One region of the Enterobacter cloacae complex sp. HYC080_NIDB genome, then DNA from elsewhere that is predicted to be linked to it. Evidence: predicted binding sites of a transcription regulator. Region 1 holds the regulator's gene; each other region holds the start of a gene.
What was found. Region 1 encodes PurR, which represses purine synthesis genes. Its sites were predicted from a motif close to CANGCAAACGTTTGCNTG; they were not measured.
Positions count from the first base shown of each region.

Region 2: the regulator PurR is predicted to act here: its motif matches at 951-968, upstream of gltS (sodium/glutamate symporter).
Region 3: the regulator PurR is predicted to act here: its motif matches at 1,823-1,840, upstream of purL (phosphoribosylformylglycinamidine synthase).
Region 4: the regulator PurR is predicted to act here: its motif matches at 3,273-3,290, upstream of galS (HTH-type transcriptional regulator GalS).

Region 1 is NZ_CP114212.1:2,546,298-2,554,058, reverse strand. It holds gene punC (purine nucleoside transporter PunC) at 1-73, opposite strand, end outside; gene punR (DNA-binding transcriptional activator PunR) at 188-1,099, shown strand; gene purR (HTH-type transcriptional repressor PurR) at 1,117-2,142, opposite strand; gene cydH (cytochrome bd-I oxidase subunit CydH) at 2,440-2,529, shown strand; gene O1723_RS12055 (MFS transporter) at 2,693-3,859, shown strand; gene sodB (superoxide dismutase [Fe]) at 3,899-4,480, opposite strand; gene O1723_RS12045 (C40 family peptidase) at 4,603-5,376, opposite strand; gene grxD (monothiol glutaredoxin 4) at 5,715-6,062, shown strand; gene rnt (ribonuclease T) at 6,107-6,757, opposite strand; gene gloA (lactoylglutathione lyase) at 6,853-7,260, opposite strand; gene nemA (alkene reductase) at 7,361-7,761, opposite strand, start outside.
Region 2 is NZ_CP114212.1:4,443,024-4,450,784, reverse strand. It holds gene xanP (xanthine/proton symporter XanP) at 1-899, opposite strand, end outside; gene gltS (sodium/glutamate symporter) at 1,124-2,326, shown strand; gene recG (ATP-dependent DNA helicase RecG) at 2,329-4,410, opposite strand; gene trmH (tRNA (guanosine(18)-2'-O)-methyltransferase TrmH) at 4,414-5,103, opposite strand; gene spoT (bifunctional GTP diphosphokinase/guanosine-3',5'-bis pyrophosphate 3'-pyrophosphohydrolase) at 5,108-7,222, opposite strand; gene rpoZ (DNA-directed RNA polymerase subunit omega) at 7,242-7,517, opposite strand; gene gmk (guanylate kinase) at 7,572-7,761, opposite strand, start outside.
Region 3 is NZ_CP114212.1:1,165,755-1,173,515, reverse strand. It holds gene purL (phosphoribosylformylglycinamidine synthase) at 1-1,737, opposite strand, end outside; gene mltF (membrane-bound lytic murein transglycosylase MltF) at 2,006-3,556, shown strand; gene tadA (tRNA adenosine(34) deaminase TadA) at 3,444-3,983, opposite strand; gene yfhb (phosphatidylglycerophosphatase C) at 4,008-4,643, opposite strand; gene O1723_RS05600 (PTS transporter subunit EIIC) at 4,647-6,008, opposite strand; gene murQ (N-acetylmuramic acid 6-phosphate etherase) at 6,020-6,913, opposite strand; gene O1723_RS05590 (MurR/RpiR family transcriptional regulator) at 7,032-7,761, shown strand, end outside.
Region 4 is NZ_CP114212.1:1,504,615-1,512,375, reverse strand. It holds gene mglA (galactose/methyl galactoside ABC transporter ATP-binding protein MglA) at 1-768, opposite strand, end outside; gene mglB (galactose/glucose ABC transporter substrate-binding protein MglB) at 848-1,846, opposite strand; gene galS (HTH-type transcriptional regulator GalS) at 2,142-3,164, opposite strand; gene yeiB (DUF418 domain-containing protein YeiB) at 3,320-4,477, opposite strand; gene folE (GTP cyclohydrolase I FolE) at 4,496-5,164, opposite strand; gene O1723_RS07130 (YbfB/YjiJ family MFS transporter) at 5,267-6,415, opposite strand; gene fghA (S-formylglutathione hydrolase) at 6,554-7,381, shown strand; gene O1723_RS07120 (ligand-gated channel protein) at 7,641-7,761, shown strand, end outside.

The sequences.
Region 1 (7,761 bases):
ACATATCGGTGGCTAAAAAGCCCAGCACGCTTAAGCCGCCGAGCCAGACTAAAAAACCTTTCCTGGGTTGCATTATTTTCTTCTCCTGAGGAGGCAGGTGTACATTGGCGCAGAGTGTAGGGAGTGCAAAGCGGCTTGTGAAACGCTAATATTTGGCGGGTGCATTCAAATTTTTTGCAGGCAGAAAATGTGGTCAGATTATTCTCTTGAAGTGGTCGATGCTGTCGCGCGTAACGGCAGCTTTAGCGGTGCAGCGCAGGAGCTGCACCGCGTCCCGTCGGCAATCAGCTATACGGTGCGTCAGCTAGAAGAGTGGCTGGCCGTTCCGCTGTTTGAACGGCGACATCGTGATGTGGAATTAACGCCTGCCGGGGCGTGGTTTTTGAAAGAAGGGCGTTCTGTTATCAAAAAAATGCAGATCACCCGCGAACAGTGTCAGCAGATCGCTAACGGCTGGCGGGGGCATCTTTCCATCGCGGTCGATAATATCGTGAAGCCGGAGCGCACCCGGCAAATGATCGTCGATTTCTATCGTCATTTTTCTGACGTTGAGTTGCGTGTTTCGCAGGAAGTGTTCAACGGCGTGTGGGACGCGCTGTCGGACGGCAGGGTAGAAATGGCGATTGGGGCGACGCAGGCGATTCCGGTTGGGGGACGCTACGCCTTTCGCGATATGGGGATGCTGAGCTGGAAATGCGTAGTGGCACGCGATCATCCCCTGGCGGCCATGGAGGGGCCGTTAAGCGACGATACCCTGCGTAACTGGCCGTCGCTGGTGCTGGAGGACACCTCCCGCTCGCTGCCCAAGCGTATCACCTGGCTGCTGGATAACCAGCGTCGCGTGGTCGCCCCGGACTGGGAATCGTCGGCGACCTGCCTCAGTGCAGGGCTGTGCGTCGCGATGGTGCCCGTTCATTTTGCGCGCCCGAGAATCGACACCGGCGAGTGGGTTGAACTGACGCTGGAGAATCCGTTCCCGGATGCGGCTTGCTGCCTGACCTGGCAACAAAATGATGTTTCACCTGCTATGGCCTGGCTGCTGGATTATCTGGGGGACAGCGAAACGCTTAACCGGGAATGGTTACGGGAGCCAGTGTGACTGGCTCCGTAAAGCGATTAACGACGGTAGTCGCGGAACGGACCATCCGCAACGGAACGGCGTTCGATGAGGCGCGGGTGGACTTCAATGGACTGCGACTCTTCACGTTTGTTGACGATCCTGTCGAGCAGCATGTTGAAGGCCGTTTCACCCAGCGAATCTTTCGGCTGGTGAATGGTGGTCAGCGCAGGGGTAAAGAAGCGTGCGTTGCGCACGTTGTCATAGCCGATCACGGAAATGTCCTGCGGGACGCGCAGACCCAGCTCATCGGCCGCACAGAGCGCGCCCATCGCCATGATGTCGCCCCCGCAGAAAACGGCGGTAGGACGATGTTGCTGGGAGACAATCTGCTGCATCGCGCGGTAGCCTGATTCCGGCTCAAAGTCACCCTGTACGATCCAGTTTTCTGGCACGGTGATCAGCGCTTCTTCCATTGCTTTCATAAAGCCAGCCAGACGACCTGCACCGGTGTTACGCTCAAGCGGACCCGGGATCACGCCAATCTCACGATGACCGCGTTCGATCAAATAACGGCCCGCCATATAGCCGCCTTCAAAGGCGTTGTCGATAACGGAATCCGTGAAATCCGCACGGGCTTCACCCCAGTCCATCACCACCATCGGGATATGTCGATACTCTTCAAGCATCGACAGTACGGATTCCGGGTACTCGGAACACATCACCAGCAGGCCATCCACGCGCTTCTGCGCCATCATGGAGAGATAGGCTCGCTGTTTTTCAATGCTGTTCCACGCGTTGCCCAGAATCAGGGTATAGCCTTTCTGGAAGCAGTTTTTCTCTACCGCCTCAATGATCTCAGCAAAATAGGCCGCTTCGCTGCTGGTCGCCAGCAGACCAATCGATTTGGTGTGATTCACCTTGAGGCTGCGCGCAACCGCACTTGGCGAGTAGTGCAGCTCTTTGATTGCTGCCCAGACGGCGTTGCGCGTCTCTTCCGCCACAAAGCGGGTTTTGTTAATTACATGTGATACGGTTGTAGTGGAAACGTTTGCGCGTTTTGCTACGTCTTTAATTGTTGCCATTAAATGTCACTCCAGACCATATCCTAAACTCCTGAAATACTTGAAGGTAAACGTTTGCCTTCTCTCACCCTTATCACGCAATTTTAGATTGCGGTACGCCAGGAAAACGACACGGGACGTCAGGAGGGGGTCAATGGCCGGTACGCTAATAAATTTAGCGTGGAATTTTGTCCTATCTTGATGAAAAGGGGAAGAGGTAAAGTGGTTATCAGCTTAAATCCGGGAAGATTTTTGACGTAAACTGTGCAAAAATGAGCAAGCTCACTTTTCGTGGGGGGATTAAAAGGAGAAAAATTGATGAGTTCCGATCTGAAGTTTTCGCTGTTCACCACCATCGTTGTGCTGGCGCTGATTGTGGCGGCTGGCCTGACGGCTGCGCTGCACTGATTTACGCGGAGGGAGAATCTTCTCCCTCCCGGTTTACCGGATTGTTACTTCTCAGGCAAAAATCTTTTGCCATTTTGTTAACTTCTCATTTTTTGTGATTGATGTCATGCTTTCCGCTTCTTTGTTCTGTGTCACGACATGACACGGTATCCGGAGTTGACGCATGAAAATCAATTTTCCCCTGCTGGCCCTGGCGATTGGCGCTTTTGGGATTGGCACCACCGAATTCTCCCCGATGGGGTTGCTGCCTGTTATCGCCCGGGGCGTGGATGTCTCGATCCCTGCGGCCGGGATGTTAATCAGCGCTTATGCCATCGGCGTGATGGTGGGGGCGCCGCTGATGACGCTACTGCTTTCACACCGCGCGCGCCGTAATGCGCTGATTTTCCTGATGGCGATTTTCACCCTGGGCAACGTGCTCTCTGCCATTTCACCTGACTACACCACCCTGATGCTGTCGCGCATTTTGACCAGCCTGAACCATGGCGCGTTCTTTGGGCTGGGCTCGGTCGTGGCCGCAAGCGTGGTGCCGAAACATAAGCAGGCAAGCGCCGTGGCGACCATGTTTATGGGGCTGACGATTGCCAACATTGGCGGCGTACCGGCTGCGACCTGGCTGGGTGAAGCGATCGGCTGGCGTATGTCATTCCTGGCAACCGCCGGGCTGGGCGTGGTGGCGATGGTGGCCTTGTTCTTCTCCCTGCCGAAAGGCAGCGCGGGTGAACGTCCGGACGTGCGCAAAGAGCTGTCGGTACTGGTGCGCCCGCAGGTGCTTTCTGCACTGCTGACCACCGTGCTGGGGGCCGGGGCGATGTTTACGCTCTATACCTACATTTCACCGGTGCTGCACGATATCACCCATGCAACCCCAATCTTTATTACCGCGATGCTGGTATTGATTGGCGTAGGGTTCTCAATGGGTAACTACCTTGGCGGGAAATTTGCTGACCGTTCAGTGACCGGAACGTTGAAAGGCTTTTTAACCTTGCTGATTGCCATCATGATCGCGATTCCGTGGCTGGCGCGTAACGAGTTTGGCGCGGCCATCGCGATGGTTGTCTGGGGCGCAGCCACCTTCGCCGTGGTGCCGCCGCTGCAGATGCGCGTGATGCGTGTCGCCCACGAGGCGCCGGGTCTCTCTTCTTCAGTGAATATCGGTGCGTTTAACCTGGGGAATGCCTTGGGTGCTGCGGCGGGCGGCGCCGTCATTTCTGGCGGTCTGGGATACAGCTTTGTGCCGGTGATGGGGGCGATTATTGCCGCGCTCGGCCTGCTGCTGGTGATGATGTCCGGCCGGAAACAGCCAGAAGCCGTTTGCACGGCGGAATAATAAAAATAACGCAGAAGGGGGACCCCTTCTGCGTCTCTCTTACGCGGTGAAGTTCTTCGCGACGAAGTCCCAGTTGACCAGTGCCCAGAAGTGCTCCAGGTAGTTCGGGCGCGCGTTACGGTAATCAATGTAGTAAGCGTGCTCCCACACGTCCACGGTCATCAGCGGCGTAGCGCTGGTGGTCAGCGGGGTGCCTGCATTAGAGGTGGACACGATTGCCAGTTTGCCATCCGCTTCTTTTACCAGCCACGTCCAGCCAGAGCCGAAGTTCTTGATGGCGGCATCCGTAAACTTCGCTTTGAAATCGGCGAAGCTGCCAAAGGCGGCGTTAATCGCGGAAGCCAGTTCACCGGCAGGTTCACCACCGGCATTGGGTGCCAGGCAGTGCCAGTAGAAGGTGTGGTTCCACACCTGAGCCGCGTTGTTAAATACGCCACCCTCTGAGCTACGGACGATCTCTTCCAGCGTTTTGCCTTCGAAATCGGTGCCTTTGATCAGATTGTTCAGGTTGGTGACATACGTCTGGTGATGTTTGCCGTAATGGTATTCCAGGGTTTCCGCAGAAATGTGCGGTGCCAGGGCGTCTTTTGCATACGGTAGTGCAGGTAATTCGAACGACATTGCTTCTCTCCTTATTGTATTTAGCGTTGCCAATAACCACACAGACAACAAGGACAGGATAGCAAATTGAAAGGGTATGCAAAAGAGGAACTTACCCTGCCACGGATGCGGCAGGGCAGGGGTTAGCGAATAGTTTTCGGCGTCATCACGCGACGTGCGCCGACGTAGTGACGCACCCAGTAATCTTCACTCAGGGAGGTGATCTGAATATCCTGGCCGCTGCGCGGTGACTGGATAAATTTCCCGTTGCCGACATAGACACCCACATGGTCAGCCGTGCCGCGGCCTTGCGTGCGGAAGAAGACCAGATCGCCGTTTTCCAGCTCACCACGGCTCACCGGAGAGGCGTCGCGCAGGTGGTACATCTCATTAGCGGTACGCGGAATGCGGAACTTAACCAGATCTTTATAGGCGTAATAGACCAGGCCGCTACAGTCGAAGCCGGTTCGTGGCGAACTGCCACCCCATCGATAAGGTTTGCCAATTTGCCCCATCAGTTTATTCATCGCGGTTTTTTGCGCTTTCTGTACACGGACTTTATGTACTTCCGCGATTTTCGTGACTTTGGTGCATTTCGCTTTGTGGCCTTTACGCGTAATGCATTTTTCAGTGACGAGGTTAGCCGCGGTCAGCGAAGTTTTACTTTTGGTGGTGTGGGCAGTGCGGGAAGATTTTGTTTTGGTCTTGCTGGAAGCGGTTTGTGTCGTCTTGGTGGTCGTCTTTTTCTTTTCGTTCTTTGTGGTGGTTTTTTTCTTACGTTCTGTGGCTTTCACCAGATGGCTTTTTTGTACAGCAGAATGCCGCGCCTGCTGAGAGGCGTTTGCCACTGGCGTGAGAGTGAGTGATGTAAACAGTAAAGCACAGAGCGTGATCGAGATTTTTGTTATCCGCGCCACTGGGCAGTCCCCTGATAAATGCAGGTCATCAATAATACCCGCGAGTGATTTACAAAGCCCGTCGATTCTAATCCATAAAAACCCGAGAAGTTAATAGCATTTTTCAATCTAAAAACCTGTTTCGTTAGCAAGTGCAAAAAAATTCATCGTTCTGTCGCACAATTGTTCACTCCCTAAGCAAAACCCTGACTGCCGCAGGGTTAAACACCATTTGCAATGCAACTTTTGTAGAGTCGCGGTAAAATGTATAAACGTGACGAAAATGTTATTTTCCGATGCCAGCCTGACCCGCTACAATGTCAGACTATTGCCGTAACAGAAGTTAAAGGAAGCAAGACATGAGCACCACTATTGAAAAAATCCAGCGCCAGATCGCTGAAAACCCGATTCTGCTGTATATGAAAGGTTCTCCGAAGCTGCCAAGCTGCGGCTTCTCCGCGCAAGCGGTTCAGGCGCTCTCAGCCTGTGGTGAGCGTTTTGCTTACGTTGATATCCTGCAGAACCCGGACATCCGTGCTGAGCTGCCAAAATACGCTAACTGGCCAACCTTCCCGCAGCTGTGGGTAGACGGTGAGCTGGTAGGCGGCTGCGATATCCTGATTGAAATGTATCAGCGCGGTGAACTGCAGCAGCTGATCAAAGAGACCGCGGCGAAGTACAAAACCGAAGAGCCGGACGCAGAGTAAGTTTGCTGCGCAAATAAAAAAGCGACCTGTTAAGGTCGCTTTTTTTATTCTTCGCTGTCACCTGTCGGCAGCGGCCAGCCGCCCAGTCGCTTCCAGCGGTTGACGATCTCACAGAACAGCTCTGCGGTGCGCTCCGTGTCATACAGAGCCGAGTGTGCCTGCGTGCCGTCAAATTCAATACCCGCCGTAATACAGGCTTTTGATAACACCGTTTGTCCCAGCGCCAGACCGCTCAGTGCAGCCGTGTCGAAGGTGACAAACGGGTGGAAAGGGTTGCGTTTGAGCGAGGCGCGCTCCGCTGCGGCCATGGTAAAGGTGTGATCGAAGGTGGCGTTATGCGCCACCATGATGGCGCGGCTGCAGTTACTCTCTTTCATGCCTTTACGCACCATTTTAAAAATGGCGTGCAGCGCATCATATTCGCCTACCGCACCGCGCAGTGGGTTATGCGGATCGATACCGTTAAAGGCCAGCGCTTCCGGCTGTAAGTTTGCCCCTTCGAAAGGTTCAACGTGGAAATGCAGCGTGGTGTCTGGTGTAAGCCAGCCCTGTTCATCCATCTTCAGCGTGATGGCGGCAATTTCGAGCAGCGCATCGGTTTTAGCGTTAAATCCGGCTGTTTCTACATCAATGACAACGGGATAAAAACCACGAAAACGGTCGCACAGACCGCTAAATTGAGCGTTATCGGACATCAGGGTCTCTTACAAGGGGAAAAAGCAGAGCGCATTATGGCAAATTTTGCGGGGTGATGCAGTAAAACTACGGGCGCATATTGCGCCCTGAGGGATCAGTTGCCCAGACCACGACCGGCATCTTTGGCTTCAATCAGCTCGATTTTGTAACCGTCCGGATCTTCCACAAATGCAATCACAGTGGTGCCGCCTTTAACCGGACCCGCTTCACGGGTGACGTTACCGCCGTTGCTGCGGATGCGTTCGCACGCTTCGGCTGCGTTGTCCACTTCCAGCGCGATATGGCCGTAGGCGTTGCCGAGGTCATAGCTGTCCACGCCCCAGTTATAGGTCAGCTCAATCACCGCTTCATCCGTTTCCGGGCCGTAACCCACGAACGCCAGCGAGTATTTGTATTCCGGGTTTTCGCTGGTGCGCAGCAGTTTCATGCCCAGTACGTTAGTGTAGAAATCAATAGAACGTTGCAGATCGCCAACGCGCAGCATGGTGTGAAGTAGGCGCATAATTTCCTCATTAACCAATGGATTTGAATATTTTTTTGAACAGAAACGATGTTTTAGTATAGCGGCGAAGTGTCGCCGCTATCAATGAACAATGGTGAGATTAGAGAGAAGGGTAGTCGGTGTAACCTTCAGCGCCGCCGCCGTAGAAGCTTTCAGGACGCTGCGGGTTCAGAGCGGCTTTCTGTTGCAGACGGGCAACCAGGTCCGGGTTGGCGATATAGTCGCGGCCAAACGCGACGGCATCGATCAGCCCTTTGCCGATCAGGTCTTCCGCTTTCTCTGGCGTATAGGCACCCGCACCGATGATCACCCCGTGGAAGCGCTCACGCACTTTCTGACGGAAGGCTTCCGTATAGGGTTTACCGCCGGCCCAGTCTGGCTCAGACATGTGCAGATAGGCGATACCGCGTTTTGCCAGCTCTTCAATCAGATAGAGCGCATCCGCTTCTTCGTTCGGGCCGTTGTCGACGTTCTGGAAAGAACCGATCGGGGAGACGCGAA
Region 2 (7,761 bases), 1.9 Mb from region 1:
ACCGGCTGCTCGGAGACGTCGGAGGTAGCGGTGATATCGCCGATGGTCTCCAGAGAGGTGATCATAAAGACCAGCATCAGCGGCAGGAGCAGACCCCAGTCAATGCCCAGACCGTAGTACAGTGGCGTGGGGACGGTGATCAGCGCGCTGTTGGTCGGTGCGGTGTTCTCCGGCAACATACCCAGCGCCCACGCTAGCAGATAACCGGCTGCCATGGCGATCACCAGCGAAGCCACGCGCAGGTAAGGGTTACGCTGGCGGTTAAGCAGAATAATGATCGCCAGCACGACGCCCGCCAGCAGCAGGTTTTTCGGCGCGCCGAAGGTATGGTCGCTCATTGCGGCATAGCCGCCGCCGATGGAGGTGAGGCCGACCTGAATCAGCGACAGGCCGATAATCATCACCACCACGCCGGAGACTAACGGGGTAATGACGCGGCGCGCCAGATGCAGCACGCGGGAGATGACCATCTCCGTGCAGCTTGCCAGCATCAGGGTGCCGAACAGCGCCGCCATCATGGTCGGGACATCCGCACCGCCGGTTTTCAGGGCTGTGCCGCCCATGATCAGCGGCGCCACGAAGTTAAAGCTGGTACCCTGGATCGACAATAATCCCGACCCCACCGGACCCCACGCTTTAATTTGAATAATTGAGGCCACGCCAGAGGCGAAGAGGGACATACTGATGATGTGCTGTGTATCCTGCGCCGGTAAACCGAGCGCCTGGCAGATCAGCAGCGCCGGGGTGATCACCGCGACAAACATCGCCAGAAGATGCTGGCAGGCCGCGAAAAGCGTCTGAGGCAGTGGCGGGCGATCTTCAAGGCGGTAAATCAGTTCGCTATTTTGCTTCTGCGCAATCGGTTGCGCATCAGGCGACTCTATGGTGTTAACGGACATCGGCGGCAATCCCACGGTGGAAAAGCGGGCATTTTATCTGACCACCTGGTAAAAGCAAACGATTGCCAGCAAAAAAAGGGAAGAAAATCTGCCGTTGTGAGCAGGTTTTCTACAACCCGTCGGGAAAAAAAATTACACTTTTTGCGCCGGTGGCTCATGAGGAGCGCAAACCGGCCAGGATAACGCCGCGTGTGTATGGAACACGCGCATAACAGGAGCCTTTTATGATTCATCTCGATACGTTGTCGACCCTTGTTGCCGCAACGCTGGTTCTGCTGCTTGGTCGCAAGCTGGTACACAGTGTTTCCTTTCTGAAAAAGTACACCATTCCTGAACCTGTCGCCGGTGGTTTGCTGGTGGCGCTGGCCCTGCTGGTACTGAAAAAAAGCATGGGCTGGGAAATTGATTTTGATATGTCCCTGAAAGATCCGCTGATGCTGGCCTTCTTTGCCACCATCGGCCTGAACGCCAACCTGGCGAGCCTGCGCTCTGGCGGTAAGGTGCTCGGCGTATTTCTGATTGTGGTGGTGGGACTGCTGCTGATGCAAAACGCTATTGGCATCGGCATGGCGACGCTGCTGGGGCTGGATCCGCTGATGGGTCTGCTGGCAGGTTCGATTACCCTCTCAGGCGGCCATGGTACCGGAGCCGCGTGGAGTAAGCTGTTTATCGAGCGTTACGGCTTTGAAAACGCAACGGAAGTGGCGATGGCCTGCGCAACCTTTGGCCTGGTGCTGGGTGGCCTGATTGGCGGCCCGGTGGCCCGTTATCTCGTTAAACATTCCACCACGCCGAATGGCAGACCGGACGATGAAATGGTGCCCACCGCGTTCGAAAAGCCGGATGTCGGGCGCAGCATCACCTCGCTGGTACTGATTGAAACCATCGCGATGATTGCCATCTGCCTGACCGTGGGCAAAGTGGTTGCGCAATGGCTGGCGGGTACAGCGTTCGAACTTCCGACCTTTGTCTGCGTGTTGTTTATTGGGGTCATTCTGAGCAACGGTCTGGCGCTGATGGGCTTCTACCGCGTGTTTGAACGTGCGGTATCGGTGCTCGGTAACGTCTGTCTGTCGCTGTTCCTGGCAATGGCGCTGATGAGCCTCAAACTGTGGGAGCTGGCCTCGCTGGCGCTGCCGATGGTGGCGATTCTGGCGGTGCAGGCACTGTTTATGGCGCTGTACGCCATGTTCGTGACCTGGCGCCTGATGGGGAAAAACTACGATGCAGCGGTGCTGGCAGCGGGTCACTGCGGGTTTGGTCTGGGGGCAACCCCAACGGCTATTGCCAACATGCAGGCGATCACCGAACGGTTTGGGCCATCGCACATGGCGTTTCTGGTGGTGCCGATGGTCGGGGCGTTCTTTATTGATATCGTCAACGCGCTGGTGATTAAGCTGTACCTGATGCTGCCGATGTTTGCCTGAGATCAGGCGTTGGAATAGCGCTCGGTTTCCGGCATCCAGCGCTCAATTAACGCTGCCGCCTGTTCGGGGTAGCGTTCATGAATATGGCGTGCGAGGCGCTGAACTTCCGGGATCATGGCCTGATCGCGCAGCAAATCCGCCACCTTAAATTCGGCATTTCCCGTCTGACGCGTGCCCAGCAATTCGCCCGGGCCGCGTATCTCAAGGTCTTTTTGTGCAATCACAAAACCGTCGTTGCTGTCGCGCAGCACCTGCAAACGCATCTGGGCAGTTTTTGAGAGCGGCGCTTTATAGAGCAGCACGCAGTGGGAGGCTACTGCGCCACGCCCAACGCGCCCACGCAGCTGGTGGAGCTGAGCAAGGCCAAGACGCTCCGGGTTTTCGATGATCATCAGGCTGGAGTTGGGGACGTCGACGCCCACTTCAATAACCGTCGTCGCGACCAGTAAATGCAGCTCACCCTGTTTGAACGCCTGCATCACCGCCTGTTTTTCAGCAGGCTTCATGCGCCCGTGAACCAGACCCACGTTTAGCTCCGGCAGCGCCAGCTTTAGCTCTTCCCACGTTGCTTCAGCAGCCTGCGCTTCAAGCAGTTCTGACTCTTCAATTAGGGTGCAGACCCAATAGGCCTGACGCCCTTCGTGGGTACAGGCGTTGCGCACGCGGTCGATGATATCGCTGCGGCGCGTATCCGGTATGGCGACCGTCGTGACCGGCGTACGCCCCGGCGGCAGTTCATCGATGGTGGAGGTATCCAGATCGGCATAGGCGGTCATCGCCAGGGTGCGCGGGATTGGCGTGGCGGTCATGATCAGCTGATGCGGATGGAAGCCCTGCTGCAGCCCTTTTTCCCACAGCGCCAGACGTTGATGCACGCCGAAGCGGTGCTGTTCGTCGATAATCACCAGCGCAAGGCCGTTAAACAGTACCTGCTCCTGGAAGATAGCGTGTGTGCCGACAATCATCTGCACCTGGCCGCTGGCGATGGCTTCCTGCTGCGCAAGACGCGCTTTGCCTTTTTGCTTCCCGGCAAGCCAGCCTACCTCAATCCCGAGCGGCGCGAACCAGGCTCGGAAATTATTGGCGTGCTGTTCAGCCAGCAGCTCGGTCGGCGCCATCAGCGCCACCTGTTTACCGTGGGCAATCGCGCGCAGTGCTGCCAGGGCGGCAACCAGCGTCTTACCGGACCCGACGTCGCCCTGCACCAGGCGCATCATCGGCACGTCGAGTGCCATATCGCGTTCAATCTCGGCCGTTACGCGCGCTTGTGCGCCGGTCGGCTTAAACGGCAGAGAGGCCAGCAGCTTATCTTTGAGCGCATCATTCTGGCTTAACGGCTGAGCGTGGAAACGCTGCGCGCCTGCGCGAAGCGCCAGCATGCTCAGGTTATGTGCCAGTAATTCCTCAAGGATAAGACGCCGTTGTGCGGGATGTTTGCCGCTTTCTAAATCGCTGAGCTGTAATGTGGGTGGTGGACGATGCAGTGTGCGCAATGCCTCGGGCAGGCTCATCATGCCCTGTGCCAGCTCGGGGGGCAGAAGTTCGGTAATCGCGCAGGTATCCAGCAGCTCCAGCGCCTGATCGGTGAGTTTACGCAGCGTTGCCTGCTTAATGCCTTCAGTCGTCGGGTAAATCGGCGTAAGCGTCTCCTGCAGTTCCGGTGTGCTGAGGTCGCCCTGCACGCGGTACTCCGGGTGGATCATCTCTGCGCCGTATTTACCGCGTTTGGCTTCGCCATAGGCCAGCACTCGGCGGCCTGTCGCCAGGCTGTTTTTCATCGCTGCGCTGAAGTTGAAAAAACGCATGGTGAGAATGCCGGTACCGTCGCTGATCTGACAGGTCATCATCCGGCGTCCACCAAACGTGATGTTGCAGTTCAGGACTTCGCCTTCAACGGTGGCGTAAATGGCAGGCAGCAGATCGCCAATTTTGTAGAGCTGAGTGCGGTCTTCGTAACGCAGAGGGAGGTGCAGGAGGAGATCCTGCACGGTATGCAGGCCAATTTTTGCCAGCTTACTGCTTTGCGCCGCGCCCACGCCCGTCAGGCTATTGAGCGGAATGGCATCCAGCAGGCGGCCTTTCATCAGTTACCCGGCGTACTGCATGGTGGACCACCACTCGGCATCGGCTTCAATTTCGCCCTGCGCGTTGACGTGGGGGTAAGGCAATTTTTTCTGCTTCGCGACGCGAGCCAGCACCGGATAACCGCCTTCAAACAGCAGGCGCTGCTGTTCCTCTTCCGGCAGCATACTGTTGCTGCGCTCGTACATTCCGGCGTTCTGGCGCTGGCGCTGCGCTTCATACAGAATCAGCGCAGAGGCAACCGACACGTTCAGGGACTGAACCATACCGATCATCGGGATGATGATGTCCTGATCTGCCAGATCCAGCGCTTCCTGGGTGATCCCGGTTTTCTCCTGCCCCATCAAAATGCAGGTTGGGCGGGTGTAGTCGATCTCGCGGAAATCCACAGCTTTAGCAGAAAGGTGAGTCGCAAGAACCTGCATACCGCGGCCTTTCAGGTGCGATACGGCTTCACCAATCGTCTGATGCGTTTTGACGGACACCCAGCTGTTGCTGCCTGCGGCAGCAGACACCATGTTTCGCATGCGGGTGCCCGGCCAGACGGCGTGCACTTCATGTACGCCGACGGCGTCTGCGGTACGAACGATAGCAGAGACGTTATGAGGCTTATGAACCTGCTCCATGCAGACCGTCAGGTCAGGCTGACGCCTGGCGAGCATTTCGCAGATACGTGTATAACGTTGTGAATTCATAAACCTAGTTTCGGTTTCGGGTAACTTTAATCACGTCCGGCATGACGCGGATCTTGCGCATAATATTCGCCAGATGCACGCGGTCGCGGGCGGTCAGACGAATAAAGGCGCTATAAACGCGGCCGTCTTTTTCTTCCGTATTCAGGCTCTGAATGTTGGACGAGGCCGTGTTGATCGCTGCCGTCAGGTTTGCCAGGGCACCCTGGTGATTGAACATATCCACCTTAATTTCGGTGATAAATTCCTGCGCCGTCTCTTTGTCCCACTCGACCGCCATAAACTTCTCGGCTTCTTTCTGGTAGCCGCGAATGTTACGACAGGATTCATGGTGGATAACCAGCCCTTTGCCGGGGCTGACGTGCGCAATAATCGGGTCACCTGGGATTGGACGGCAACATTTTGCGAAGGTGATCAGCACCCCGTCCGCGCCTTTGATTGGCAGATGAGCGTGGCCGGATGCGCCTGGAGCAGAAGGTATCGCTTCGCCCTGCTGCAGGTTTTTCGCCACCACGACGCTCATGGCGTTACCGAGACCAATTTCCGCCAGCAGATCGTCCAGAGACGTGAGCTTCATGCGGTCGAGTTCGCGCTGGATATGCTCTGGTGGAATTTCAGCCAGCTTACGGCTACCGCCCAACGCGTGGTTGAGCAGACGGCGTCCCAGGCTGACGGAGCCGTCGCGCTTGAGGTTTTTCAGCAACTGGCGAATTTTGGCGCGCGCTTTGGAGCTCACCACAAAGTTCAGCCAGGCCGCGTTCGGACGTGCGCCCGGTGCGGTAATAATTTCTACCGTCTGGCCGCTGGAGAGCGGCTGAGACAGCGGATAAGGCTGTCTGTCGACGCGTGCGCCCACGCAGGCATGCCCGATATCGGTATGTACTGCGTAAGCAAAGTCGACCGGCGTTGCGCCCGCAGGCAGTTCGACAATGCGACCTTCTGGGGTGAAAACGTATATCTCATCCGGGAAGAGATCGGATTTCACGCTCTCGATAAATTCAAAGGAGCTACCCGCACTCTGCTGCAGTTCCAGCAGGCTCTGCATCCAGCGCTGGGCGCGGATCTGTGCAGTCGTGCTGCTTTCGCCACCGTGCTCTTTATACGCCCAGTGCGCGGCGACACCCATCTCTGCCATCTGGTCCATGTCTTCGGTGCGGATCTGCACTTCGACAGGCACGCCGTGTGGACCGATCATCGAGGTATGCAAAGATTGATAGCCGTTCGCTTTTGGAATGGCGATGTAATCTTTCATGCGCCCCGGACGCGGTTTGTAGAGGCTGTGCATCTGCCCCAGCACGCGATAGCAGGTATCGGCATCGTGGACGATCACGCGGAACGCGTAAATATCCATGATCGAGTGAAAACGCTGCTCTTTGAGCACCATTTTGCAGTAAATCGAGTACAGATGTTTCTCGCGACCGCTGACGCGGCACGGAATGCCCGCTTCCTGTAAACGCCCTTCAATTTCCGAGAGGATCTTTTGAATCATCTCTTTACGGTTACCGCGTGCGGCTTTCACCACCTCTTTAATGACGCGATAGCGGTTCGGGTATAACGCTTCAAAACCCAGCTCTTCCAGCTCGGTTTTAATGTGGTGAATACCTAAACGGTGCGCCAGCGGACTGTAAATTTCCAGGGTTTCACGAGCAATGCGGCGACGCTTGTCCGGGCGAAGTGAGCCCAGCGTGCGCATGTTGTGGGTACGGTCAGCGAGTTTGATGAGAATGACGCGGATATCCTGCACCATCGCCATAATCATCTTGCGGAAGTTTTCGGCTTGCGCCTCTTTCTTGTCGCGGAATTTCAGCTTATCAAGCTTAGAGACCCCTTCCACCAGTTCGGCAACGCTTTTGCCAAACAGCTGTTCCATATCCTGGTAGGTGGCAGGGGTATCTTCGATCACGTCATGCAGCAGAGCAGCCATCAGCGTTTCGTAGTCGAGTTTCATCTCGGCCAGAATGCAGGCTACCGCAACAGGGTGCGTGATGTAGGGTTCACCGCTTGAACGTGTCTGGCCCTCGTGAGCGTCACGTGCAACGAGATACGCCTGCTGAAGACGCTTAATCTGGTCTTCAGGCAGGTAGGTTTGAATCAGTTGATTCAGGCTTTCAAACAGATACAAGGGCGACCCGCAGGTTTAATTAACGACGACCTTCAGCAATGGCGGTTACGGCCTGCAGTTCTGCGGCTTCCTGCTCTTGCTGCTCCTGGCGCTCACGCACGTCGAGGATCTGGTTGTTGATCAGACCTTCTTCGATTTCGCGAAGTGCAATAACGGTGGTTTTATCGTTTTCTTCCGGTACCAGCGGATCTTTACCGCCTACCTGCATCTGACGAGCGCGACGCGCGGCGACCAGTACCAGGTCAAAACGGTTACCAATTTTCTCTACAGCGTCCTGAACAGTTACGCGTGCCATACTTAAAATGCTCCACAGGTGAAGAAATGACTGGGCATGATACTGAAAGTGGGTTCAGTCTGCCAACAGTTTGGTGATTAATGCGTCATGTCGCTGCTTCTGGCGGCTCATACGCAGACGTTCTGCGCGAAGGATGGTTTTGAGATCGCTCAGCGCGGCATCAAAATCATCATTCACAATAAGGTAATCATATTCCGCGTAATGGCTCATTTCTGCAACTGCCTGGGCCATACGCTTTGCAATC
Region 3 (7,761 bases), 1.4 Mb from region 1:
TTCGCCGATGACGGCATACGGCGCGCGCTCGCGGCGGCACAGCTCGTCAAACAGCGGCAGTTGATCCGCTGCAACCGCCAGAACATAACGTTCCTGGGATTCGTTACACCAGATCTCCAGCGGGCTCATGCCTGGCTCATCGCTCAGGATATCGCGCAGGTTGAAGCGGCCACCGCGACCGCCATCGCTCACCAGCTCCGGCATGGCGTTAGACAGACCGCCCGCGCCCACGTCATGGATAAAGAGAATCGGGTTCGCGTCGCCCAGCTGCCAGCAGCGGTCGATGACTTCCTGGCAGCGACGCTCCATTTCCGGGTTGTCGCGCTGAACGGAAGCAAAGTCGAGATCCGCATCAGACTGACCGGAGGTCATGGAGGATGCCGCGCCGCCGCCCAGGCCGATGTTCATCGCCGGGCCGCCCAGCACGATCAGCTTCGCGCCAACCACGATCTCGCCTTTCTGGACGTGATCGGCACGGATATTGCCGATCCCCCCCGCCAGCATGATCGGTTTGTGATAGCCACGCAGCTCTTCGCCGTTGTGACTGTCCACTTTCTCTTCATAGGTACGGAAGTAGCCGTTCAGTGCCGGACGGCCAAATTCGTTGTTGAATGCCGCACCGCCCAGTGGACCGTCGGTCATGATATCCAGCGCGGTCACAATGCGCTCTGGCTTGCCGAAATCCTCTTCCCATGGCTGCTCAAAGCCCGGGATGCGCAGGTTGGAGACGGAGAAACCAACCAGGCCCGCTTTTGGTTTCGCACCACGTCCCGTTGCACCTTCATCACGGATTTCACCGCCTGAACCGGTGGCCGCACCCGGCCACGGGGAAATTGCCGTCGGGTGGTTGTGGGTTTCCACTTTCATCAGGATATGCGCAGGCTCCTGATGGAAGTCGTAACGACCGGTAGCGTGGTCGGCAAAATAGCGCCCAACCTCGGAGCCTTCCATCACCGCGGCATTGTCTTTATAGGCAGACAGCACGTGGTCGGGGGTTTGCTCCATGGTGTTTTTGATCATTTTGAACAGCGATTTAGGCTGCTGTTCGCCGTCAATAATCCAGTCGGCGTTGAAAATTTTATGGCGGCAGTGCTCGGAGTTGGCCTGCGCGAACATGTAGAGCTCGATGTCGTTCGGGTTGCGGTTCAGCTTAACAAACGCATCCTGCAGGTAGTCGATTTCGTCTTCTGCCAGCGCCAGGCCGAGACGCAGGTTAGCGTCAATCAGCGCCTGACGGCCCTGCCCCAGCAGGTCTACGCTTTGTACCGGCGCAGGCTGATGGTGGGAGAAGAGCTTCTGTGCGTCATCAAGAGAAGCAAACACGCTTTCCATCATGCGGTCATGCAGCTCGGCGGCAACCGCCTGCCACTGCGCGTCGCTCAGGGTCGAGGCGTCAACGTAGTAGGCCACGCCGCGCTCCAGACGGTTAATCTGGCTCAGGCCGCAGTTGTGGGCAATGTCGGTGGCTTTAGAAGACCAGGGGGAGATGGTGCCCGGACGCGGCGTCGCAAGGATCAGTTTGCCGGTTGGCGTATGGCTACTCAGATTTGGGCCATACTTGAGCAGGCGTTCCAGCTGTACGCGCTCCTCTGCATTCAGGGGGGCATTCAGGTCAGCAAAATGGACATACTCAGCGTAAATATTGCTTACCGGAAGGTCGGCCGCCTGAAAACGTGCCAGCAGTTTGTTAATACGGAAGGCAGACAGTGCAGGCGAACCACGCAGAATTTCCATCATAAGTCTCTCGTCTTCGAAGCGCCGGGGCGCTTTCAGTGTGCGCAAGGGGGGAAAACGGGCGTCATTATAGAGAATCCTGAGCGCCGACGAAACCGTTTGCGTGGAAATAAAATTGGCGGAGACATTTAGCAATAGATGTGACCTGTCTCTCTAATTGGTTGCCAAGTGGCGCAAGTTTACGCAAAATGCCGCTCATTCAATGGCAAACCTGATTATCAAACATGGCTACAGCATACTGAGGCAACCGGCGTCGCAGAGAATTAACTAATTGAAAAAATTAAAGATTAATTATCTGCTCATCGGCATTGTTACGTTGCTGCTGGCAGTGGCCCTCTGGCCTTCCATCCCCTGGTTCGGTAAAGCCGAAAACCGTATCGCCGCCATTCAGGAGCGGGGGGAGCTGCGCGTCAGTACGCTCAACTCTCCGCTGATTTACAGCGACATTAACGGCAAAATTATTGGCCTTGATTATGAACTGGCGCAGCAGTTCGCCGATTATCTTGGCGTGAAGCTTAAAATTACCGTTCGCCAGAATATCAATCAGCTGTTCGACGACCTTGATAACAACGATGCCGACATACTGGCAGCCGGTCTGGTCTATAACAGTGAGCGTAGCAAAAACTATCAACCGGGCCCGACCTATTACTCCGTTTCGCAACAGCTGGTCTATCGCGTCGGGAGTCTGCGGCCACGCACGCTGGCCTCCATTAACGATCAACAGCTGACCATTGCGCCCGGCCATGTGGTGATTGAGGATCTGCGTGAGCTGAAAGAGAAGAAATACCCCGACCTGAGCTGGAAGGTTGATCCGAAACTGGGCACAACGGAGCTGCTGGAGCAGGTAAAAGATCAGAAACTGCCCTACACCATTGCCGATTCGGTTGCGATCAGTCTGTTCCAGCGCGTGCATCCTGAAATTGCCGTAGCGCTCGACGTTACCGACGAGCAGCCGGTGACCTGGTTTAGCCAGCTCGATGACGATCAGACTCTTTCTGCGGCCATGCTCGATTTCTATAACACCATCAATGAAGACGGCACGCTGGCACGCCTGGAGGAAAAATATCTCGGCCACGGTGATGATTTTGACTATGTTGACACCCGCAGCTTCCTGCGCGCGGTAGATAGCGTCCTGCCAGACCTGCAGCCATTATTCGAAAAATACGCCCAGGAGATTGACTGGAAACTGCTGGCGGCTATTTCGTATCAGGAGTCCCACTGGGACACCCAGGCCACCTCCCCGACCGGCGTGCGTGGCTTAATGATGTTAACCAAAAATACCGCGCTGAGCCTGGGCGTGAATGACCGTACCGATGCGGAACAGAGCATCAGCGGCGGGGCTCGCTATCTGCAGGATATGATGGCCAAAGTGCCGGAAACGGTGCCGGAAGAGGAACGGATCTGGTTTGCGCTGGCAGCCTACAATATGGGCTACGCGCATATGCTTGACGCGCGGGCGCTGACCGCGAAAACGAAAGGTAACCCGGACAGCTGGTCAGACGTAAAGCAACGTCTGCCGCTGCTAAGCCAGAAGCCGTGGTATAACAAGCTGACTTACGGCTACGCGCGCGGACATGAAGCCTACGCCTACGTGGAAAATATCCGTAAGTATCAGATTAGCCTGGTCGGCTATCTGCTCGAGAAAGAAAAAGAGGCGACAGAGGCAAGACAGCTGGCTGAGAGTTATCCGGTTGTGGCGCCGGACGAGCTTAATCGTCCGACAACTTCAATTCTGCCTTTTGTTGCTTTTTCTGCTGACGGCGCATTCGAAAGAAATCGCTTAATAGCGCCGAACACGCTGGTGCAAGTACCCCACCGATAGTTTTCACCTGGTGATTCATCCCTGGATGACCCAGCACGTCCAGCAGAGAACCGGCCGCACCGGTTTTTTCATCCCGCGCACCAAAGACCAGCGTACCAATCCGGCTGTGCACCATCGCCCCAGAACACATCACGCACGGCTCAAGCGTGACATACAGCGTGGTATCAAGCAGACGATAGTTTTGCAGCACCATTCCGCCCTGACGAAGGGCCATGATTTCAGCGTGCGCAGTCGGATCGTGACGGCCAATCGGGCGGTTCCACCCTTCCCCTATCACCTGGTTATTGTGGACAAGCACGGCACCCACGGGCACTTCTCCCTCGTCCCAGGCGCGCTGGGCAAGCGTAAGCGCATGGCGCATCCAGTATTCATGATCGCGTTCAGGGTTGCACAACGGTTGATACTCCAGTCTAAAAGCGGGCGGCATTATACACACCCGCTATAGATAAGACTATTCGAGTTGCTGAAGTTCGCCTGCGGGCGTGACGCGCCAGCGATGCTGGCAAAAATAGAGCAGCGGGTTGTCCTGTTTGCTGTCGCTGTAGCCGCTGTAGAGACGCAGCGGCGTGCCGATGCGTTTCTCCAGCTGCACCACTTTTTCATGCCCCAGGCAGCGCATACTCAGTACCCAGCCGCCGTAACCACGGGCAATTTGTGTGGCGATAAGATTCACACGCGGCAGCCAGGGCGTATCAAAATAAACCTGTTCAACCAGCGTCTGCGGGGAGCCCGTGATCAACCAGATGTCGGCATCGTTGGCGTCGAGGTAACTGGTGAGGCGCGCCTGTACAACCGGGAACGCGGCGACATGACCGCGAAACCAGTGCGCAAACTCCTTTTCGAGCTGTTTGAGCCGCGCTTCGCTGTGGCCAAACGTACATCCCCAGAGCAGCAGGCTCATCGGCCAGCGCGCCGCCCGGCCTTTCACCAGCAGCGCGATGCCGATCGCCGGTAACAGCGGTAAGACGAGCAGCGCATTCAGAGGCTGGCGCCGCAGCAGGTAGCGCATAAACGAACCAAACATATCCTGCTGATGCAGCGTTCCATCCAGATCGAAAAAGACAACGCGACGCTCGTGATTTGCCAAACCTTACTCCTCTGGGTCGTTGAATCCTAACAGCCAGGTAAACAGGAACCCGGCGATCACCGCTACAGAATAGCCTAACAGATAGAGCATCACTTTTCCGGTCACGATAGTTAACGCCAGCGGCAAACCGGAGAGACCAAACGTAATGACGGTAGCAACTTTCCAGTAGCTAATGAGCGCCCCGCCGACCGCGCCGCCCAGACAGGCAGCCAGGAACGGTTTACCCAGCGGCAACGTGACGCCAAAAATCAGCGGTTCGCCAATGCCGAGCAATCCAACCGGAAGCGCGCCTTTAATCACTTTTTTCAGGCGTGCGTTGCGGGTTTTCAGCAGTACGGCAATCGCCGCACCGACCTGCCCCACCCCCGCCATTGAGAGTATAGGCAGCAGCGCGTTGTAACCGTGCGCCTGCACCAGTTCGACGTGGATCGGCACCAGTCCCTGATGCAGACCGGTCAGCACCAGCGGCAGGAAGGTGCCTGACAGCACCGCCCCCACTAACAAACCGCCGCGGTCAATGGCCAGAGACGCGCCATGAGCGATGGCATCAGAGATCCATCCCCCTAATGGCTGAAGAACCACAATCGCCACACTACCGGTAATTAACGTGGTCAGCAGGGGGTTGAGGATGAGTTCAATCGAGCCGGGCAATACCGCGCGAAGTCTTTTCTCAATCCAGCACATCAGGATGACCACCAGCAGCACGGCAATCACCCCGCCGCGACCAGGCTGGAGCGCCTCGCCAAACAGCGTAATTTGCGCCAGCTGCGGGCTGGAGAGAATGCCCGCCATCACGCCCCCCATCGCCAGCGAACCGCCAAACACTTTGGCGGTATTCACCCCGACCAGAATGTTCATAATGGCAAACACCGCGCTGCCGAAGATCCCCAGAATACCCAACAGGTTCGGATACTGGGTGGCAAAGTCCCCGACGATATCCGGACGCTTGAGAATATTGATAATCCCGGTGATCAAGCCGGAAGCAATAAACGCCGGGATCAGCGGGATAAAGACATTTGCCAGCTGTCGTAGCGCGTCGCTCATGGGGGCTTTGTATTTCGCCTTCGCCTGCGCTTTGGTGCGCGCAGCATCGTCGAGCGTCACACTCGCGCCGCCGCCCATCAGCGCGCGCATGGCATCAACCACCTGCGCCGCTTTCCCCGGCCCGACGATCAGCTGGTGTTGCTGCCCCTGCTTCACGTAACCGCTGACACCGGAAAGCTTCTTCAGGCCCGGCACATCCAGCTTGTCGTCGTTATGCACCTCGACGCGCACGCGCGTCATGCAGTTTTCCAGACGCTGAATATTCTCTTCTCCGCCGATCCCTCGCAGGATATCGCTGGCGAGCGCTGCTGTTTTGTCCATACACGCCTCTGTTAGTTTTCTAATGCCGCCCGTAAGAAGCCATTATGCGCATCGAGTCTGGCTCGCGCGGCCGCCGCATCCAGCCCACTTAAGATCATCAATATGGCGGGTTTAACATCGTGATCGGTCTGTTGGAGGACCGCTTCTGCCTCTTCACGGCCTGCGCCTGTCGCCTCCATCACCATACGGCAGGCTCTGTCCACCAGCTTGACGTTAGTGGCCTGCATATCCACCATCAGGTTCTGATACACCTTGCCGAACTTCACCATCGCACCGGTGGAGATCATATTGAGCACCAGCTTTTGCGCGGTACCGGATTTCAGGCGCGTGGAGCCGGTGAGCGCTTCTGGCCCGACAACCGGGGAGATGGCGATGGCGGCCACCTGAGCGATTGGAGAGCCGGGGTTACAGGAGATGGCGACCGTCGTGCAGCCGGTCTGGTTGGCGTATTCCAGACCGCCAATGACGTACGGCGTGCGCCCGGATGCCGCCAGCCCGACGACCAGATCCTTCGCCGTCAGAGTAAGTGCCTTCAGGTCATCCTCACCCAGCTGTTTGTTATCTTCCGCCCCTTCAACGGCTTTCAGCAGTGCACCAGGCCCCCCCGCAATCAACCCGACCACCAGCCCATGCGGCACGCCAAACGTTGGCGGACATTCGGAGGCGTCCAGCACGCCGAGACGGCCGCTGGTACCGGCGCCCATATAGATAATGCGGCCACCCGCTTTGAGGGCTTCCGCCGCCGCATCGACCGCTTTCGCTACCTCAGGTAATGTCTCTTTCACTGCCTGCGCGACCAGCGTATCCTGTTGATTAAAGCGGTTAACCAGCTCCAGAGTAGAGAGCGCATCCAGATCCATGGTTTGCGGGTTACGCGTTTCAGAAACAAGTGAGCCAAGATTCATTTTTTGTACCTCAAGAATTTTTAATTCATAATAATCACACTATAATGGAATATAAAATTCATTCAGGCGAGCAAAATTCGTATTTGCGTAGACAATCACATTTCCGCCGGGAGTACTTATGAACTGTTTAATTCGCATTCGCCAGCGCTACGCCGGCTTTGCTCAAAGCGACAAAAAACTGGCGGACTTTCTGCTTTCTCAGCCTGACCGCGCCCGTCATCTCAGCTCGCAACAGCTGGCAAGCGAAGCCGGGGTAAGTCAGTCAAGCGTTGTGAAATTTGCCCAGAAGATCGGTTTTAAAGGCTTCCCTGCCCTTAAGCTGGCAATTAGCGAAGCGCTGGTGAGTAATCCCAATCCGCAATCTATGCCGGTGCATAACCAGATCCGCGGGGATGATCCAATGCGTGTGGTCGGGGAAAAGCTGATTAAAGAGAACGTCGCGGCCATGCATGCCACCCTCGACGTGAATACCGAAGAGAAGTTACTGGAAAGCGTGGCGATGCTGCGAGCGGCGCGGCGTATTATTTTAACCGGTATTGGCGCATCCGGCCTGGTGGCGCGTAATTTTGGCTGGAAGCTGACCAAAATCGGTTTTAACGCGATTGTCGAGCAGGATATGCACGCCCTGCTGGCGACCGTGCAGGCGATGGATCCTGAAGATCTGCTGCTGGCCATCTCCTATTCCGGTGAGCGCCGCGAGATTAACATGGCAACGGACGAAGTGCTGCGCGTCGGCGGCAAAATCCTCGCCATCACCGGGTTCACCCCGAATGCCCTGCAACAGCGGGCCACGCGCTGTCTGTATACCATTGCCGAAGAGCAGGCCACGCGCAGCGCGGCGATCTCGT
Region 4 (7,761 bases), 1.0 Mb from region 1:
GTCCGGGAAGCGCTGGTTGAGGGAGCGGCCAACCATCATGGCGATGATCTTGTCCATATCCAGACCTTCCAGCGGCTGCGTGGCAATCCACTGGCCGTCGCGCAGGATGGTAATCTCATCGCACAGCTGGAAGATCTCTTCCATTTTGTGAGAGATGTAGACAATGCCGCAGCCACGTTCTTTCAGCTTACGAATAATGGTAAAAAGGTGATTAACCTCTTTTTCCGTTAATGACGACGTCGGTTCGTCCATGATGACGATTTTCGCATCATAGGAGAACGCTTTGGCAATTTCGATCATCTGCATTTGTGAGACGGATAAGGTTCCCACGCGAGCGCGCGGATCGATATCAATATCCAGCTCATCAAAAATCGCTTTGGTGTCACGATACATTTTGTCCTGATCGACAAAGACACCTTTGGTTGGATAACGCCCCAACCACATGTTATCCATAACGGAACGTTGCAGTACCAGGTTTAATTCCTGGTGAACCATCGAGATACCGTTTTCCAGTGCTTCTTTCGCTGAATGGAAATCGATCTCTTTCCCCTGAAAAAGAATGCTGCCAGAATCTTTTTGATAGATCCCAAAAAGACATTTTAATAATGTTGATTTACCCGCACCGTTCTCCCCCATTAATGCATGAATAGAGTGAGGACGGACTTTTAAATTAACATTATCGAGTGCCTTAACACCGGGAAATGACTTGTTAATACCGTTCATTTCCAACAAGTATTCACCGGTTGACTGAGTAGTTGTGCTGACCATAATTATACCTTGTTGGCCTCGCATATCGCGTTATAAAAGGGCGCAACGAATTGCGCCCAGTGGAGACAGGTTAACTCACTTATTTACCGATAAACTCAGCCAGGTTGGACTGGTCTACGCCCACGTAAGGTACGCGAACGATTTTGTTGTCAATTTTCCAGCTGGTGCCATCTGCCGCGCCTTTACCGTCAGCGAGGTTTTTCGCCAGATCGAAGGTGGCTTTCGCCTGGTTATTGGCATCGTTCAGAACGGTACCGGCCATCGCGCCAGATTTAACCAGCGCCAGCGCTTCTGGCAGGGCATCCACACCGAATACCGGAATGGACGATTTATTGTGGGCTTTCAGCGCTTCTACCGCACCCATTGCCATCGCATCGTTGTTGGCGATAACCACTTCGATTTTGTTCGCGTTAGGGCCGGACAGCCAGGCATCCATCTTATCTTTCGCCTGGGCGGTATCCCACATCGCGGTATCTAATGCCAGCTGCTGGGTTTTCAGGCCCTTATCATTCAGCTCTTTGATAACGTAAGTCGTACGCGCTTCAGCATCCGGGTGACCAGGTTCGCCTTTCAGCAGAACGAACTGGATCTGACCGTCTTTGTTCAGGTCCCAGTTCGGGTTCGCTGCCCAGTGTTTCGCGATCAGATCGCCCTGAATAATGCCGGACTCTTTGGAGTCAGTACCGACGTAATACGCTTTGTCATAGCTATCCAGCGCTTTACGGGAAGGTTCTTTGTTGAAGAAGACGATTGGCACATTCTGGCCGCGCGCTTTTTCAATTACCGTGCCTGCTGCAGCCGGGTCAACCAGGTTGATCGCCAGGGCTTTCACGCCTTTCGCCAGCAGAACGTCGATCTGGTCGTTCTGTTTGGACTGGTCATTCTGGGAGTCATTCATCAGCAGCTGTACGTCTGGCGCTGCTTTCGCATCTTTCTCGATAGCTTTACGTACAACAGACATGAAGTTGTCGTCGTATTTATAAATCGTCACACCAATACGGGTATCTGCAGCGTGCGCTGCTGCACCAAAAAGCATGCTTGCCATTACAGCAGACAGGGTCAACACCTTCTTATTCATGGTATCTCCGGTTTTTTTTATGCAGGGTAGTTCTGGTGAATAACGAGCGGCAGGCAGATGTTAATAAAACGTTACTGACAGCCGACGTTCACTTATAAAATTTCTCTCTTCCGTGGTCGGTAACGCTCCAGAAATGCGTTTTATTCGTTGTTTGCGGCACATTGGCTACTGTTAAAGTGAATAATCACCGTTACATAGCGTTTCAGCTGCTAAAACGCTGACATCATAGTCAGCGCCTTGTTAAGATACTGTGAATTTACTCACAGATTGAAAACGGTTACATCACCTCATGTAATCAGTTAGTGATCGGAGCCACAATTTGCCGCGACGCGACGGAATGTCGACGCACCAGGGTTGGCATGAAGCAATGCGTCGCCCCAGGATCCAGCAGCCCTGCGGCTCCCTGTAACGCCAGTTCAGTAGCCAGTTTTGCCATAGAAGCAATGGGATAGCGCACCGTGGTCAGCTGCGGGTCGGTGTAACGGGCGATCGGAATGTCGTCAAAGCCAATCAACGACAAATGCTGCGGCACCGCAATGCCGTTATCTTTCAGTGCCGTCAGCGCGCCCGCTGCCATGCTGTCGTTATACGCAAACACCGCAGAAAGCTGCAGATTGCGGCCCAGCAACTCCACCATTGCCGCCTCACCGCCCTGCATGTCAGGCGTACCGGTGCCGATCCAGCTCTCTGATGCGGTAATGCCGTGTTCTTTCAGGGCGTTTTGCCAGCCCTCACGCCGGTACGCGTCATCTTCAATTTGATGGCTGGAGGCAAGATAACCGATCCGCTGATGGCCGTTATTGATAAGCATTTTGGTGGCCATCATGGCGCCGCTGACGTTATCCAGCCCAACACAGCGGTGGGCATAGCCCGGCACAATCCGGTTAATCAGCACCATGCCCGGAATCTGTTCCATAAACCCGGCAAGCTCTTCATCACTTAAGGCTTTGGAGTGAACAATCAGGGCGTTACAGCGCTGGCGAATCAGTACTTCGATGGCATGACGCTCTTTCTCCGCCTCATGATAGCTGTTGCCAATCAGCACATATTTTTGATGCTGCTGGGCAACCACATCGACCGCTTTCACCAGCGCACCGAAAAAGGCGTCTGAGACATCCATCACCACCACGCCGATGGTATCGCTGACCTGCGTGGCAAGCGCCTGCGCGTTGGCATTTGGCCGGTACCCGAGCTGGGTCACGGCTTTCATTACGGTTTCACGGGTTTCAGGGCTCACCAGCGCACTGTTGTTCAGCACGCGGGAGACGGTAGCCACAGAAACGCCCGCCAGACGGGCGACATCACGAATGGTGATCATATTCACCATCCTTCAAAGGATTGCAGCAACTCACAGACACCCCCTGTGTTTAGCAAGGTGGCTATTTTGGCAGCGAGAGAAAAGGGACTACGTGAAGAAGCTCACAGTCATGAAAACGCTTACATCCGTTTTGTTAATGATTGTGATCCAGATCGTTATCTGGATGTATTACTCAATGATACCCCTGAAGCATGTGCGGTTAACTGACGCCACACCCACTCCAGCGGCCCCTGACGGAAATAACGCAGCCAGATAACGGAAAACGCCAGATTAACCGCCCAGATCGGAATAACAAACGCCAGCAGCCCGAGGCGGTCGAATTTCATAAACAGGCCAAAGCGATAGAAAATCGTGGTGCATATCAACGTTTGCAGGAGGTAATTGCTTAACGCCATGCGCCCGACGCAGGCGACTGCGCTGACAAGCCACAGGCGAGAAAGCTGCGGCCAGAAGCCATATATTAGCGCCGCGTAGCCGATGGTCTGGAATGGCGCGCTCAGTTCACGCGGTACCTGGAGCAGGAAAGCGCACCAGCGATAATCCCAGTGAATGTGCCACTGTATCATCACCGACGGGAGGTTTATCAGCACGCCGAGCAGAACCAGCCCCGCCCCGGTGCGACGATAATGACGCAGGCTGAACTCCCCTTTCAGCCACCCGGTGCGCATCAATGACGCCCCCATCAGCATCATCCCTGCCAGCTGCCAGCCGTATTGCGCCCCCAGCGCAAGAAGGTTATCCCCCAGCATATCCGCCCGGTTGCTAATGGCTTCCGTACCGCCTTTTAGCTTCCAGAACTGCTCGTACTGGAGGTTTGCAGCATCCGGGATCCAGGAACGGTTGGTCGCTTCGCCAGAGATCATCCCCAGCAGCAGCAGCACCCCAAGCCCCATGAGGTAGAGCATCACGCCGGTGTTAAACAGGCTTTTCACGCTGTGCGCATCACGAATGAGACGCCAGCAGATAAGCCCGACTAACCCATATGCGAGAAGAATATCGCCGTCCCAGAAGAACAGACCGTGGATAAAACCGAGGATCACCAGCAGGGTTAAGCGCGACTGGATCCAGCGGGTGCCGCGTTTAAGCAGAAGCTGTAGTCCTGCGCCAAACAGCAGGGCAAAGAGCGTGAGGAATTTAACCTGGGCAAACAGATCAAGGATTGCCCAGGTCCAGGCATCGCTTCGGGTGATATCGCCGTACCAAGCGGGATTGAGATAAGCGGCCTTCGGCAGACCGAAGGCGCTAATATTCAGCAGCAGGATACCCAGTATGGCGACGCCGCGAACAAAATCGAGCGTGACGTTTCGCTCCATGGTCCCTGCCCTGTGAGATTAGTTGTGGTGACGCACGGCGCGCAGGAACTCCTGGCGGGTGTTCTGGCTCGATTTAAACAGACCGCCCAGCGAAGTGGTGGTGGTTGCACTGGTCGCATCACGTACGCCGCGAGCTTTCACGCAGTAGTGAACGGCATCGATAGAGACCGCCACGTTATTGGTGCCCAGCAGCGTTTGCAGGGCAATCAGGATCTGCTGCGTAAGACGCTCCTGAACCTGAGGACGCTGCGCGAAGAACTGCACAATACGGTTGATCTTCGACAGACCAATCACCGTATCTTTCGGGATGTAAGCCACGGTCGCTTTACCGTCGATAGTGACGAAGTGATGTTCGCAGGTGCTGGTCAGCGTGATATCACGTACCGTGACCATCTCGTCCACCTTCATCTTATTCTCGATAACGGTAATTTTCGGGAAGTTGGCGTAATCCAGGCCAGAGAAAATTTCGTCGACGTACATTTTCGCGATGCGCTTAGGCGTCTCCATCAGACTGTCATCGCTCAGATCGAGATTCAGCAGTTGCATGATCTCGGTCATATGCCCGGAAATCAGACTTTTACGGGTTTCATTGTCCATATCCTCAACGGGCGGACGCAATGGCGTTTCGAGACCGCGCGCAAGCAGGGCTTCATGGACCAGGGCAGCTTCTTTACTGAGTGATGACATTTTCTTCTCCTGCAGGTGTGGCGTCTTTCGCCCTCGTTGTGGCAAAAGTATGCGCTCATTGTGCGTGAGGCGACGCACATAATCCAGTATTCACGACGATAATTATTGCAATTGCTGTTGCCTTTCAGCGTGACGATTCCAGACCAGCGCGCCGCCGATGAACAACGCGACGCCCGCCAGCCCCAGCGCAGGCTCCAGCCGGTGGGTTAGCCAGGTCGATAACGCCGACGTCACCGGGCCAATCAACTGCCCGATGGCATACCCGGTGGTGAGCAGTCCCGCCATATAACGCGTGTGGTTCGGTGCCAGCTCTCGGCCGTATAAAAGAGAGAGCTGCACGGCGCAAAGGAACCCACCACCTACCAGCAGCCCGCCCGTCAGCAAACCGCCGATGCCCGGCAGCAGCCAGGCCGCCAGGACACCCGCGCCCTGAAGCCACAGCACGATAGCCAGCCTGCGGTTAGCCGTGGAGATATGTCGCAAGGCAATGCTGAGCGCAATCCCCACCACAGCGGCGAGACCAAAAATCGGCCAGACAAACTGAGCAAACAGGCTGCCGGGAAAGCGCACGGCGGCCATTTGCGATAAAAAGGTCGCCGGAAGGATATAGCCAAATCCCGCCAGGCTGTAGCTCCAGACCAGGCGCTTTAAATCCGCGGTCAGCCGCAGCGGCTCAGGCGCAGTCCCCGGGCGATGAAGCTGACCCGCACGCGGCAGATAGCGTGCCACCAGCGCAATCAACACGAGCGCCAGCACGCCGTAGATCTGCCACGCCGCACCGGCCGAAAGGGATTTCGCCTGAATATAGACCGCGAGCAGGCCGCTCAGGGCGATACCCGCGCCGGGGCCGGCAAACACCGCAGCACTGAGCCCCGGTTTACCCAGTTGCCCCAGCCGCTCGTTGGTCCAGGCGGCAATCAGCACCATTGACCAGCCACTCATGCAGCCGATCGCAAAGCGCAGCAGGCCGTGTATGACGGCGTTATCCGCCGCCGCGGAGAGCAGCGTCAATGCAACCGCACCCGTAATGCCGAGCCAGAGCCGCGTTTCAACAAAGCGGCGCGCGCGCATGGCATCCCATGCTCCCACCAGATAGCCAAGATAATTCATCGCCGCCACCAGGCCTGCGCTGGTGAGCGTGAGTTGCCCGGCGGCAATCATCAGCGGTACCTGAGGCGTAAAGGCAAAGCGCCCTATCCCCATCGCCACCACCAGCACGACAAACCCACTAAGCGCAATACGCAGCGCCATGACCGCTCCAATTGTTAAAGAAAAGTAAATTTATGATGCAACATCTTGCCGTTCCGCGAAAGTGAAAGTTGCTCACAGGTAAATGAAAACGCTGTATTATGATGCCAATGAATAGCTATTCTCATTAAGGAGCCTTGCATGGAACTGCTCGAAGAGCACCGTTGTTTTGAAGGTCGACAGCAGCGCTGGCGGCACGACTCCACCACGCTGAACTGCGCCATGACGTTCAGTATTTTCCTGCCTCCGGCAGAGAATCCGCCTGTTCTGTTCTGGCTTTCTGGCCTGACCTGCAACGACGAAAACTTCACAACCAAAGCCGGTGCGCAGCGTATTGCGGCCGAGCTGGGTATCGCGCTGGTGATGCCCGATACCAGCCCCCGTGGGGACGATGTGGCGGATGATGCAGGATACGACCTGGGTAAAGGCGCCGGGTTTTACCTGAATGCGACCGAGCAGCCGTGGGCGAGTCATTATCGTATGTATGACTACATCCGTGACGAGCTGCCTGCGCTGATTCAGGCCGAATTCGCGGTAAACGATCGCTGCGCCATCAGCGGACATTCCATGGGCGGACACGGGGCGCTAATCATGGCGCTGAAAAACCCCGGGAAATATACCAGCGTCTCTGCGTTCGCGCCGATTGTTAACCCAACGCAGGTACCGTGGGGACAAAAAGCCTTCACCCACTATCTGGGCAAAGATGAAACGAAATGGCAGGAATGGGACAGCTGTGCGCTGATGCTGGCGAGCGACTCAGCGAATGCGATCCCGATGCTTATCGATCAGGGCGATGCGGATCAGTTCCTCGCCGGGCAAATCCAGCCCGCCGTTTTAGCTGAAGCGGCACGCCAGAAGGACTGGCCGCTCACGCTGCGCATTCAGCCAGGATATGACCACAGCTATTACTTTATGGCCTCCTTTATTGAGGATCATCTCCGCTTCCACGCGGCGCATTTGTTCGCGTAATTTTCGCTATTTGCCCGATAGCCTCTCGCCTGTCGGGCTTTTACCCTTATTGACATAATCCTATCCGCTTGAATCCAGGCTATTTTCTTGCCAACACATCAAACACAAATGATTTCAATTATCATTTGTGTTTACAATTATACATTCTTTTGTACAATTCCAGACTCTTCTCCATCACAAAGAGTTCTTACAAGACAAATACATACAGTTCTCAGGGTTATCCCGATGGAGTTTTTTTCTTTTTATATGGAATGTACAAATGACAAAACCACGCGTTAAATTGCTGGCCGCTGCCATTGGCGCCGCCACACTTTCCTCCTTCGTTCACGCAGCCGATCAGGACACCGTTGTCGTCACTGCGACGGGTTTTGAACAAAAAA